DNA from 3 places in the Roseateles aquae genome. Region 1 is predicted to be linked to each of the others. Evidence: predicted binding sites of a transcription regulator. Region 1 holds the regulator's gene; each other region holds the start of a gene.

Region 1 (3,244 bases):
GGGTTTGAAGCTGACGCAGCCCGTCGAAGTCACCGTGGCAGCGGCCGAAGCACGCTGGTTGTCGCTGGCGCTGCGCGTGCCACCCGAGGCTGCTGCCCAGGCGGGCGCCGGCGCGCATGAGATCCATTTCGATATTCAGCGCGAAGCGCAGGCGGGTGATGCCGCCCGCGCGCTGCGCGAGAAATCAACTTTTGTGGTTCCCCGATAGGAGAGGCAGATGCCGACATCAACGCAAAGCGAGCAAGAGTACGGCCAGCGCAAGGCCTCCTGGTGGCGCGAGAAGATGATGTGGCTGGTTGTGGGTGGCCCGTCGGTGGTCGTCGTGGCCAGTTTCATCACGCTCGCGCTGGCGCTGAAATTCCCCGATCCGGTGATTGAAAAGAGCGACCGGCTTTCGGCTGACAGCGTCACCGAGCAGAGTGCGGCCATGCAGCCGGCAGTCAAGGCACGCAATCACGCGGCCACGGGCGGTCAGTGATGCTGGCCCCGACCTCCCAGCGCATTCCCGAACGTCCGGGCCTGGGACGTTGGGCCATGTATGTGCTGTGGCCAGCCTTTCTGATGGCCGGCGTGACCGAGGCGCTGGTGTTTGCCGTCATCGATCCCAGTGATCTGAGCTGGTTCGGTCAGCAGCCGATGGACTTGTCCCGGCAGGCCATCTACACGCTGAGCTTCCTGATTTTCTGGGCCCTGATCAGCCTGGCGGCCAGCCTGACGCTGGCGCTGGCCACCTTGCCCGAGCCGCCGGATGACGCCCATCCGCGAGGCTGGCCACGCTGAGCGCCATCATCTGATCAGCCCTAAAACGAAACCCGCCACAGGCGGGTTTCGTCTTTGTTCAGCCCGCAGGCTGTGGCCGATCAGCAGTGTGCGCTGTTGACCAGCTTTTGCAGGCCGGCCTGATCGATGATGCGGATCTGGCGCTGCTTGACCTCCAACAGCCCTTCGTCCTGGAACTTGGAGAAGGTGCGGCTGACCGTTTCCAGCTTCAGGCCCAGATAGCTGCCGATTTCTTCACGTGTCATGCGCAGCACCAGGGCCGAGGCCGAGAAACCGCGGGCCTGCAGGCGCTGAGTGAGGTTCAGCAAGAAGGCGGCCAGTCGTTCTTCGGCACGCATTGAGCCCAGCAGCAGCATCACGCCATGGTCGCGGACGATCTCACGGCTCATGATCTTGTGGAACTGGTGCTGCAGATCGGTGAACTCGCGCGACAGCTCTTCCAACTGACCGTAGGGAATCACACAGACCTGCGAGTCTTCCAGCGCGACGGCATCGCAGGAGTGGCGGTCATTGCTGATGCCGTCCAGACCCAGCAGTTCGCCCGCCATCTGAAAGCCGGTGACCTGATCGCGACCGTCTTCGGCCGAGATGCAGGTCTTGAAAAAGCCGGTGCGAACGGCGTAAAGCGATTGGAACGAGTCGCCGCTGCGGAACAGCGTATCGCCCCGGTTGACGTTGCGGCGGGTGGCCACCAGCTGATCCAGACGTTCGAGGTCGCCCGAGTTCAGTCCAACGGGCAGACACAACTCGCGCAAATTGCAGCTGGAGCAGGCGACCTTGAAGGGCTCGGATTTGATCGGCGGGATGGCATTCATGTGGCGCATTATGGGCTGGGCAGCGCTCTTTGCACCAATGCCGTTGCCGCTTTGCACATCGTTTGCCAGATGGGAATCGGAATTGAACATGACCATCCTCAAGAATTGGGGGCATTGTTTACCCGGGCTTGCCCAGCAAGCTTGACCTGGGTCAAACCCCGCGCGCGCAGGCTTGGCACCATGGCGACATGGAATCTCAAACCGCTGACAGCCTGCCGGGCATCACCGAGGAAGTCTTGCGTCGCTTCGACGTCTCTGGGCCGCGCTACACCTCTTATCCCACCGCCGATCGCTTTGTCGAGGCTTTCACCGCCGAGCAGTACCGCCAGGCCCTGGTGCAACGCGCCGAGGGCGGCATGGTGGGTGGCGGCACGCCACTGTCGGTCTATGTGCACATTCCATTCTGCGAATCGGTGTGCTACTACTGTGCCTGCAACAAGGTCATCACCAAGCATCACGACAAGGCCGCCGAGTATCTTGATGCTTTGGTCATGGAGATGGACCTGACGGTGGCGCAGCTGCAGCGCACGCAGACGGTGTCGCAGCTGCATCTGGGCGGCGGCTCGCCGACCTTCCTCAGCGATGCCGAGCTGACGCGGCTGATGCAGGACATTCGCGCCCGATTCAAGCTGGCGCCCGGCGCCGAGGTGTCGATCGAGGTGGATCCGCGCACCGTCACCGAGCAGCGCCTGCGTCATCTGCGCGAGCTGGGTTTCAACCGCTTGAGCTTTGGCGTGCAGGACTTCGATCCGGCGGTGCAAAAAGCCGTGCACCGTGTTCAGAGCTTCGAGAGCGTCGCCACCTTGATGGCGCAGTCGCGCGAGCTGGGCTTCGAGTCGACCAATGTCGACCTGATCTACGGCCTGCCGCAGCAAACCCCGGAATCGTTCGCCCGCACCATCGCCCAGGTGGCAGCGTTGAAGCCGGATCGTATTGCGCTCTATGGCTATGCCCATCTGCCGCAGCGCTTCAAGCCGCAGCGCCGCATCGACGCCGCATTGCTGCCGGTCGCGGGCGACAAGGTGCGCATGCTGTCTGGCGCCATCAGCGGTTTCCTTGGCCACGGCTACACCTATATCGGCATGGACCACTTCGCGCTGCCGACCGATTCGCTGTCGGTCGCCAAGCGCCAGGGGCGGCTGCATCGCAACTTCCAGGGCTACAGCACCCATGCGGATTGCGACCTGATCGGCCTGGGCGTCTCGGCCATTGGCCGTGTTGGCGCCACCTACAGCCAGAACGCCAAGGAGCTGCCGGAGTATTACGACACGCTGCGCCAGGGGCAATTACCCATCGTGCGCGGCCTGGCGCTGAGCCGTGACGATCTAGTGCGCCGGGCCATGATCATGGCGCTGATGTGCCAGGGGCGGGTGGAGTTCGAATCGATCGAGCTGGCCCATCTGATCAAGGTGCGCGACTACTTCAAGGCTGAGTTGGAGCAGCTCGCCTCGCTGGCCGAGACCGGTCTGGTCGTCGTCGAGCCGGAAGCCATTCAGGTGACGGCCATGGGCTGGTACTTTGTCCGTGCCGTGGCCATGGTGTTCGATCGCTATTTGCAGGCCGATCGCAACCGCGCACGCTTTTCGCGCATCATCTAGGCTCAGCCGCGGATCAGACGCGGCGGTTTCAAACGAGGCCCTGGCAAATGG
Region 2 (3,244 bases), on a different contig from region 1:
TACATTGGCGTGCCGAAGCAAGGGCCCTATAAGCCCGACACCTACCGCTACTGAGCAATTGCGGGCTACTGCGCAGGCTTCAGCCGTCGTTGCGGGTCCCTCCGCAGATCCTCACGTAGCGCTGCTACGTTCCGGTCTGCGGATCCGCCCGCGCCTAGCCTGAAGCCTGCTCGCTACGCCCGGGCTGCACGCTGCACTGCTTCATTTTTTCCATGCGCGCTGACCTTCGCCTGACTACCCAGCAACTCGCCCCGACCCGCTCCGCCGCACAGCGGCTGATCGAGCGAGGTGCCGTGCTGCGCGCCTCGGGCGCGGTGGTGAAGAAGGCGGGCGAGGAGGTCGGTGAGCATGAGGCCCTGCTGATCACTGACGACGCCGAGCTGCGCTATGTCTCGCGCGGCGGCTTGAAGCTCGAAGGGGCGCTGAAGACCAGCGGCCTGGACGTGAGGGGCTTGACGGTGCTGGACATCGGCCAGAGCACCGGCGGCTTCAGCGACTGCCTGCTGAAAGCCGGTGCGGCACGCGTGGTCGGCGTCGATGTCGGCCACGGGCAGTTGCATGCCTCGCTGCAGGCTGATCCCCGCGTGACGCTGCTCGAAGGCCTGCATGTGCGTGAGCTGGCCGGCTCGGCGCTGGCACAGCAGGCACCGGAAGGCGGCTTCGCCCTGATCGTCGGTGACCTGAGCTTCATCTCGATGATTGGCGCCCTGCCCCATCTGCGGCCCTGGCTGGCCGATGGGGGTCAGGTCTTGCTGCTGATCAAGCCGCAGTTCGAGCTGGGCCCCAAGGCGCTGGGCCGCGGAGGGCTGGTCAAGGATGCGGCGCAATACCCGCTGCTCGAGGCACGAGCTCGCGAGGCCGCCGCTGCTACAGGCTGGCAGACGCTCGGCTATTTTGAAAGCACCATTGCCGGCGGCGATGGCAACACCGAATTTTTCCTCTGGGCACGCAAGGCCCAGAGCGAGACAGACAAGGCATGAGCATGACTATCCCCCAGACCGGCCGCCCGCCGGTCAGTTTCGAGTTCTTCCCGCCCAACACACCGGTCGGTGCCGAGAAACTCAAGACCGTGGTGCAGGATCTCAGCGTGCTGAACCCGCACTATTTCAGCGTCACCTATGGCGCCGGCGGCTCGACGCGCGAGAAGACGCTGGCCACCGTCAGCGGCATTGCCGCACTCGGCTTCGAGGCAGCGCCGCACCTGTCCTGCGTGGGCTCGACCCGTGAGAGCATCGCCGAGATCCTGGCCACCTACCGGGCCCAGAATATCCGCCGCGTCGTCGCGCTGCGCGGTGACCTGCCCAGCGGCACGGCCACGGCCGGTGAGTTCCGCTATGCGGCCGAGCTGGTGCGCTTCATCCGCGAGACGCAGGGGCCAGACTGGCAGATCGAGGTTGCCGCCTATCCGGAGTACCACCCGCAGCAGCGCTACGCGGCCCGCGATCTGCAACACTTTGCCGACAAGATGGCGGCCGGCGCCAGCGGTGCGATCACCCAGTTCTTCTTCAACGCCGACGCCTACTTTCACTTTGTCGACGAGGCGCGCAAGCTGGGCGTTACGGCCCCCATCGTGCCGGGCATCATGCCCTTCCACAACTACGCCCGCATCGCCCAGTTCGCTGCCCGCGATGGCATCGACATCCCGCGCTGGGTGGCGCTGAAGATGGAAGGCTTCATGGACGACAGCGCTTCGATCCGCGCCTTCGGCCTGGATGTGATCGGCCAGCTGTGCGAGCGGCTGATCGCCGGCGGCGTGCCCGGCATCCACTTCTATACGCTCAACCAATCGGCTTTGACGCTGGAGTTGTGCAAACGCCTCAGCCTGGGCGCACAAGCTTGATCTGACGCAAATCGGCCCGGCCAGCCCGCCGGGTGGCTGGTGCGACTTGCGTCAGATCAAGGGTTTACCCGTCGCGGGGTTCTCCAATAGCTTCATCGGGCCTGTGATGCCCGCCAACAAGGAGCTATCGAGATGAACAAGTTTGCAGCCCGCACCCTTACCGCCGTCGCCATCGCTTGCACGGCCGTCGCCGTCCAAGCCGCCGAAGGCCCGTGGGGAATGCGCGTGCGCGCCGTCAACATCGACTCGGCCAACAAGGACAGCACCGGTCTGGGCCTGACGATCAACAACAAGGTCATCCCCGAAGTCGACTTCAGCTACTACTTCTCGCCCAATCTGGCGGCTGAGCTGATCCTGACCTACCCGCAAAAGCACACGCTGTCGTCCAATGGCACCGAGATCGGCACGCTGAAGCACCTGCCCCCGACGCTGAGCCTGCAGTACCACTTCGCGCCGAATGACGCCTTCCGCCCCTACATCGGCGCTGGCATCAACTACACGATCTTCTCGAACGTCGAGTTCGCTCCGGCCGTTGATGCTGCGCTGTCGCCCAGCGTCAAGCACACCAGCCTGGGCCTGTCTTTCCAGATCGGCTTCGACTATGAGCTGAGCAAGAACCTGTACCTGAATGTGGACCTGAAGAAGGCACAGATCGGCACCAAGGTCTACTCCAAGGGCACTGAAGTCGGCACCTTCAAGGTCGATCCGCTGCTGATCGGCGTGGGCCTGGGCTTCCGCTTCTAAGTCCGAGGCGCCCGGGCAGCTTGAACGAGCTGCCACAAACAAAAGCCGCCTGGCTGGAGCCCGGCGGCTTTTTCTTTGTTGGCGCTGCTACAGCACCGCCGCGTTCAAGGCTCAGCCCAGCAGCGCAAAGGCGTCGCGCGTCAGGTTTTCCGGCGCGCCCTCGGCGCGGCAGACCACATCGTCCTCGATGCGGATGCCGCCAAAGCGGGACAGGCGTTCGACCTTGGCCCAGTCGACACTGGCCGCGGCCGGCATCGCGCGCAACTGCTTGAGCAGGGTCGGGATGAAATACAGGCCCGGCTCGATGGTGACGACCATGCCGGGCAGCAGGTCGCGGGTCAGGCGCAGATAGCGGTGGCCCTCGGGCTTGTCGCGCGTGCCGCCGGCCTCGCCGGCCATGAAGCCGCCCACATCGTGCACCTGCAGGCCGAGCAGATGGCCGATGCCGTGGGGCATGAAGATGCTGGTCACCCGCTCCGCCAGCATCGCTTCCTCGCTCATTGCGACGATGCCCTGCTGCTTCAGGATGCGGGCCAGATGGCGATGGGTGCTCAGGTGGATGTCGCGGTAGTCGACGCCCTTGCGCACCTCATCCACCAAGGCCAGCTGTGCCACTTCCATCGCGGCCAGCACGGCATCGAATTCGGCGCTGTCGGCATC
Region 3 (3,244 bases), on a different contig from region 1:
CGGCGCCACGATGTCTATCGTGATGCCGGAGGCCACCGTCAACTCGTTGTACGCGTTGCAGGCGAAGGCAAAGGCCGAATCGGCCAGGGTGGTAATCAGGCCGCCATGGCAGATGGCGAAACCGTTGAGCATGTCCTGGCGCACCGGCATCCGCAGCGTCGAGCTGCCCGGGCCAACGGCCAGGATCTCCATGCCCAGGCCCTTGGACGCATGGTCCTCGCGGAACATCGCATCGCGAACGGCTTCAGCCAGTTGCTGGGGATTCATGTGAGCCCCTCGTCCGATGCGTACATCGTCCGGTCCCCCGAGGGGACGCGGGCCGACTTGGGGCGGCCCGGCGTTCGGCCCGCTGCGCGCTTCGTAGCCATGCTCATCGGTCTTTAAATTGCGGCGCGCGCTTTTCGAGGAAAGCGCTGCAGCCTTCCTGGTAGTCATGGGCAAAACCGAGCTGGCTCTGCATCACCGCTTCGAGCTTGAGCGCGTCTTCGTAGTTCAGCTCCATCGCCTCGTCGAAGGCGCGGCGGGTCTCAACCAGGGCACGGGTCGGCATCGAGGCCAGTTTCAGCGCCGTGGCCTGCGCGGTGGCGGCCAGGTCTTCATCGGGCACGACGCGGGCGATCAGGCCCATGGCATGTGCATCGGCGGCAGCGAGCTTGTCGCCCAAGAGGGCCAGCTGCAGCGCGCGGGCGCGACCAACCAGGCGGGTCAGCAGCCAGGTGCCACCGCAATCGGGCACCAGGCCAATCTTGCTGAAGGCCTGGATGAAGCTGGCCGACTGGCCGGCGATCACCAGATCGCAGCCGAGCGCGAAGTTGGCCCCGGCGCCGGCCGCGACCCCATTGACGGCGCAGATCACCGGCACCGGCATCGAACGGGCGCGCAGTGCCAGCGGGATGTAGTAGTGGTCGAGCAGATGGCCGATGTCCTTGGCCGGCTTGCCCTCGCCAAACTCCGGCTTGATCAGCGGATCAGACAGATCCTGCCCGGCGCTGAAGGCCCGGCCGGCGCCGGTGATGACGACGGCACGGACGCTGGCATCGTTGGCCGCCTCGTCCAGCGCCAGGCGCAGCTGGGCCAGCAACTGGGTGGTGAAAGCGTTCAGCGCGGCCGGGCGGTTCAGCGTCAGCGTGCGCACCGCGCCTTCCTGGCGGGTCAGCAGCACGGACGCGGCGGCGTCTTGGGTCTCGGACATGGGGGCGGGCTCCGAAGAAACACAACAGCTTGAGATCGGCTTGAGCGGCATCAAACACTCTTGACCGACCGGTCGGTAGATCGTAAGGTGCGTCTTGACTTGGCACAAGGCCGCACCGCCTCGGGTAAACCCGCAAATTGCTGCCCGCCACACCCAAAACCCTGGAGTCTCTCCATGCCTTGCTACTCGATTGACGGCGTTGTGCCGGTCGTCCACCCCAGCAGCCATGTGCACCCGACCGCGGTGCTGATCGGCGATGTGATCGTCGGCCCGGGTTGCTATATCGGCCCCTGCGCCAGCCTGCGCGCCGACTTCGGCCGCATCGTGCTGCACGAGGGCGTCAATGTGCAGGACAGCTGCGTGATCCACGGCTTCCCCGATTCCGAGACCGTCGTCGAGCGCAACGGCCATATCGGCCATGGCGCGGTGCTGCACGGCTGCATCGTCCGGCACGATGCGCTGGTCGGCATGAACGCGGTGGTGATGGACGAGGCCGAGGTCGGCGCCTACAGCATCGTCGCTGCCTGCGCCTTTGTGCGCGCCGGGCTCAAGCTGCCGGAAAAATCGCTGATCGCCGGCCTGCCGGCCAAGGTGATGCGGCCGCTGAGCGAGGATGAGATGCGCTGGAAGCTCGAAGGCACCGAGACCTACCAGCGCCTGAGCGAACGCTGCCACGCCAGCCTGCGCGAGGTGGCGCCACTGGCCGAGCCCGAAGCCGATCGCCCAAGGCTGCAGGTGCAAGGGCCGCAGACCCTGGTGGCCAGCAAGCGCCAATAGCGGTCGCGGCGTGACATATCTGTGGCGCGAGGGCCGCAAGATGCAGCGCGGTCTACCCAAAGTCCCAGGCTGCGCTTAGTCTCTTCCCCATGCTTGCCCTGCAGTCCCGATGAGCAACGACACCGCCCTCAGCCCCTCACCCCCTTGCGAGTCCTGGCTGGAGCGCGCCCGCCAAGCCAACGACGCCCATCAGGCGCTTGAAGCGCTGCGCTGTGCCGAACAGGCCGAACAGTGCAGCGAGGCCATTGCCGAGCCGGACCGGCGCACGCGCCTGGGGGCCGAGGCGGCACGGCTGCAGGCACTGGCCGGCTGGGCCCTGGGTCGCCACGCGCTGGCCTATGCCTGCGCCATGCGCGCGCGCGCCCGGCTGAACGCCGGCGACGATGTCGACGGCGTGGTCGCCATGCTGACGCTGGCCGCGCTGGCGGCCTGTACCGTGGGCCTGCCCGACGACGCCCTGCCACTCGCTGTTGAAGCCACCGAGCTGGCCGCCGCAACGCCGGCGCTGTTCAAGGCCCTGCCCTCGGCGCTGGGCACCCTGGCTCATGTTCATGCGGCGCTGGGCCAGGTCGAGCAGGCCGAGTTGCTGCATCTGCAGGCGCTGTCGCGCGCCCGCGAAGCCGGCGACGGCCAGACCCTGGTGCGTGCCTATGCCAATGCGCTGCTGGCCGGCGCACTCGCGCACGACTCGTTGCAGGATCAGGGCCATGAGGCGCAAGCACAGGCCCTGGCGCAGCGCCAGCTGAAGCTGGTGTTCCAGGCCCGCCCCCATCTGGACGAGCCCTTCATGAGCGAGCGCCAGAAAATCGTGCTGCGCCTGAACAGTGCGATCTGCCTGATGCAGGCCGGCCGGCTTGATGAGGCCGACGGCTTGCTGAGCCAATCGATGCAGATGCTGGGCCGCGTGGAAAACGACTCGCTGGCCGATTCCCTGCACCATGCCTGTGCCGAGCTGAGCTTGCGGCGCGATCATCTGGCCGAGGCTCAGGCGCTGCTGGCACCGCTGCTGAGCACCGGCGGTCTGGACGCCAGCCCTTTTTTGCAGGAGCCCGTGCTGCATACGGCGCTGCGCCTCTATCAAAGGCTGGGCGATGCCGCCCGTGTCGATCAGCTGAACAAGCGCCTGCAACGGCTGAAGCAGGACCTGAAGGAACAGCGCGAGCAGGCCGCCAGCGAGCTGCGCAGCGCCCAGGCCCGCGTGCTGCAGGCGCTGCACAAGGCCTGAGCGCCGCGGCGCTCAAGCGTCCCGCGCAGCGCCCCTGTCAGGCGGCATCG

The links. The regulator FNR, encoded in region 1, switches genes on or off when oxygen is low (the NO sensors DNR and NnrR bind a similar motif). The targets are predictions, from matches to a motif close to TTGATNNNNATCAA.
Region 2: a site for FNR is predicted at 1,887-1,900, ahead of RQP53_RS10330 (OmpW/AlkL family protein). Genes of this name have one in related genera too.
Region 3: a site for FNR is predicted at 1,233-1,246, ahead of RQP53_RS21050 (phenylacetic acid degradation protein PaaY). Genes of this name have one in related genera too.

What each region holds. Positions count from the first base shown of each region.
Region 1 covers NZ_JAVXZY010000002.1:584,190-587,433, reverse strand. Annotated here, with positions in the region: gene ccoG (cytochrome c oxidase accessory protein CcoG) at 1-208, shown strand, start outside; gene RQP53_RS07815 (hypothetical protein) at 218-478, shown strand; gene RQP53_RS07810 (hypothetical protein) at 478-780, shown strand; gene fnr (fumarate/nitrate reduction transcriptional regulator Fnr) at 861-1,595, opposite strand; gene hemN (oxygen-independent coproporphyrinogen III oxidase) at 1,784-3,193, shown strand; gene RQP53_RS07795 (urease accessory protein UreH domain-containing protein) at 3,241-3,244, shown strand, end outside.
Region 2 covers NZ_JAVXZY010000003.1:330,856-334,099, reverse strand. Annotated here, with positions in the region: gene ahcY (adenosylhomocysteinase) at 1-54, shown strand, start outside; gene RQP53_RS10340 (TlyA family RNA methyltransferase) at 213-980, shown strand; gene metF (methylenetetrahydrofolate reductase [NAD(P)H]) at 983-1,840, shown strand; gene RQP53_RS10330 (OmpW/AlkL family protein) at 1,973-2,584, shown strand; gene pepQ (Xaa-Pro dipeptidase) at 2,696-3,244, opposite strand, start outside.
Region 3 covers NZ_JAVXZY010000011.1:29,139-32,382, forward strand. Annotated here, with positions in the region: gene paaI (hydroxyphenylacetyl-CoA thioesterase PaaI) at 1-267, opposite strand, end outside; gene RQP53_RS21045 (enoyl-CoA hydratase-related protein) at 371-1,192, opposite strand; gene RQP53_RS21050 (phenylacetic acid degradation protein PaaY) at 1,367-1,969, shown strand; gene RQP53_RS21055 (hypothetical protein) at 2,079-3,194, shown strand; gene RQP53_RS21060 (tetratricopeptide repeat-containing diguanylate cyclase) at 3,232-3,244, opposite strand, start outside.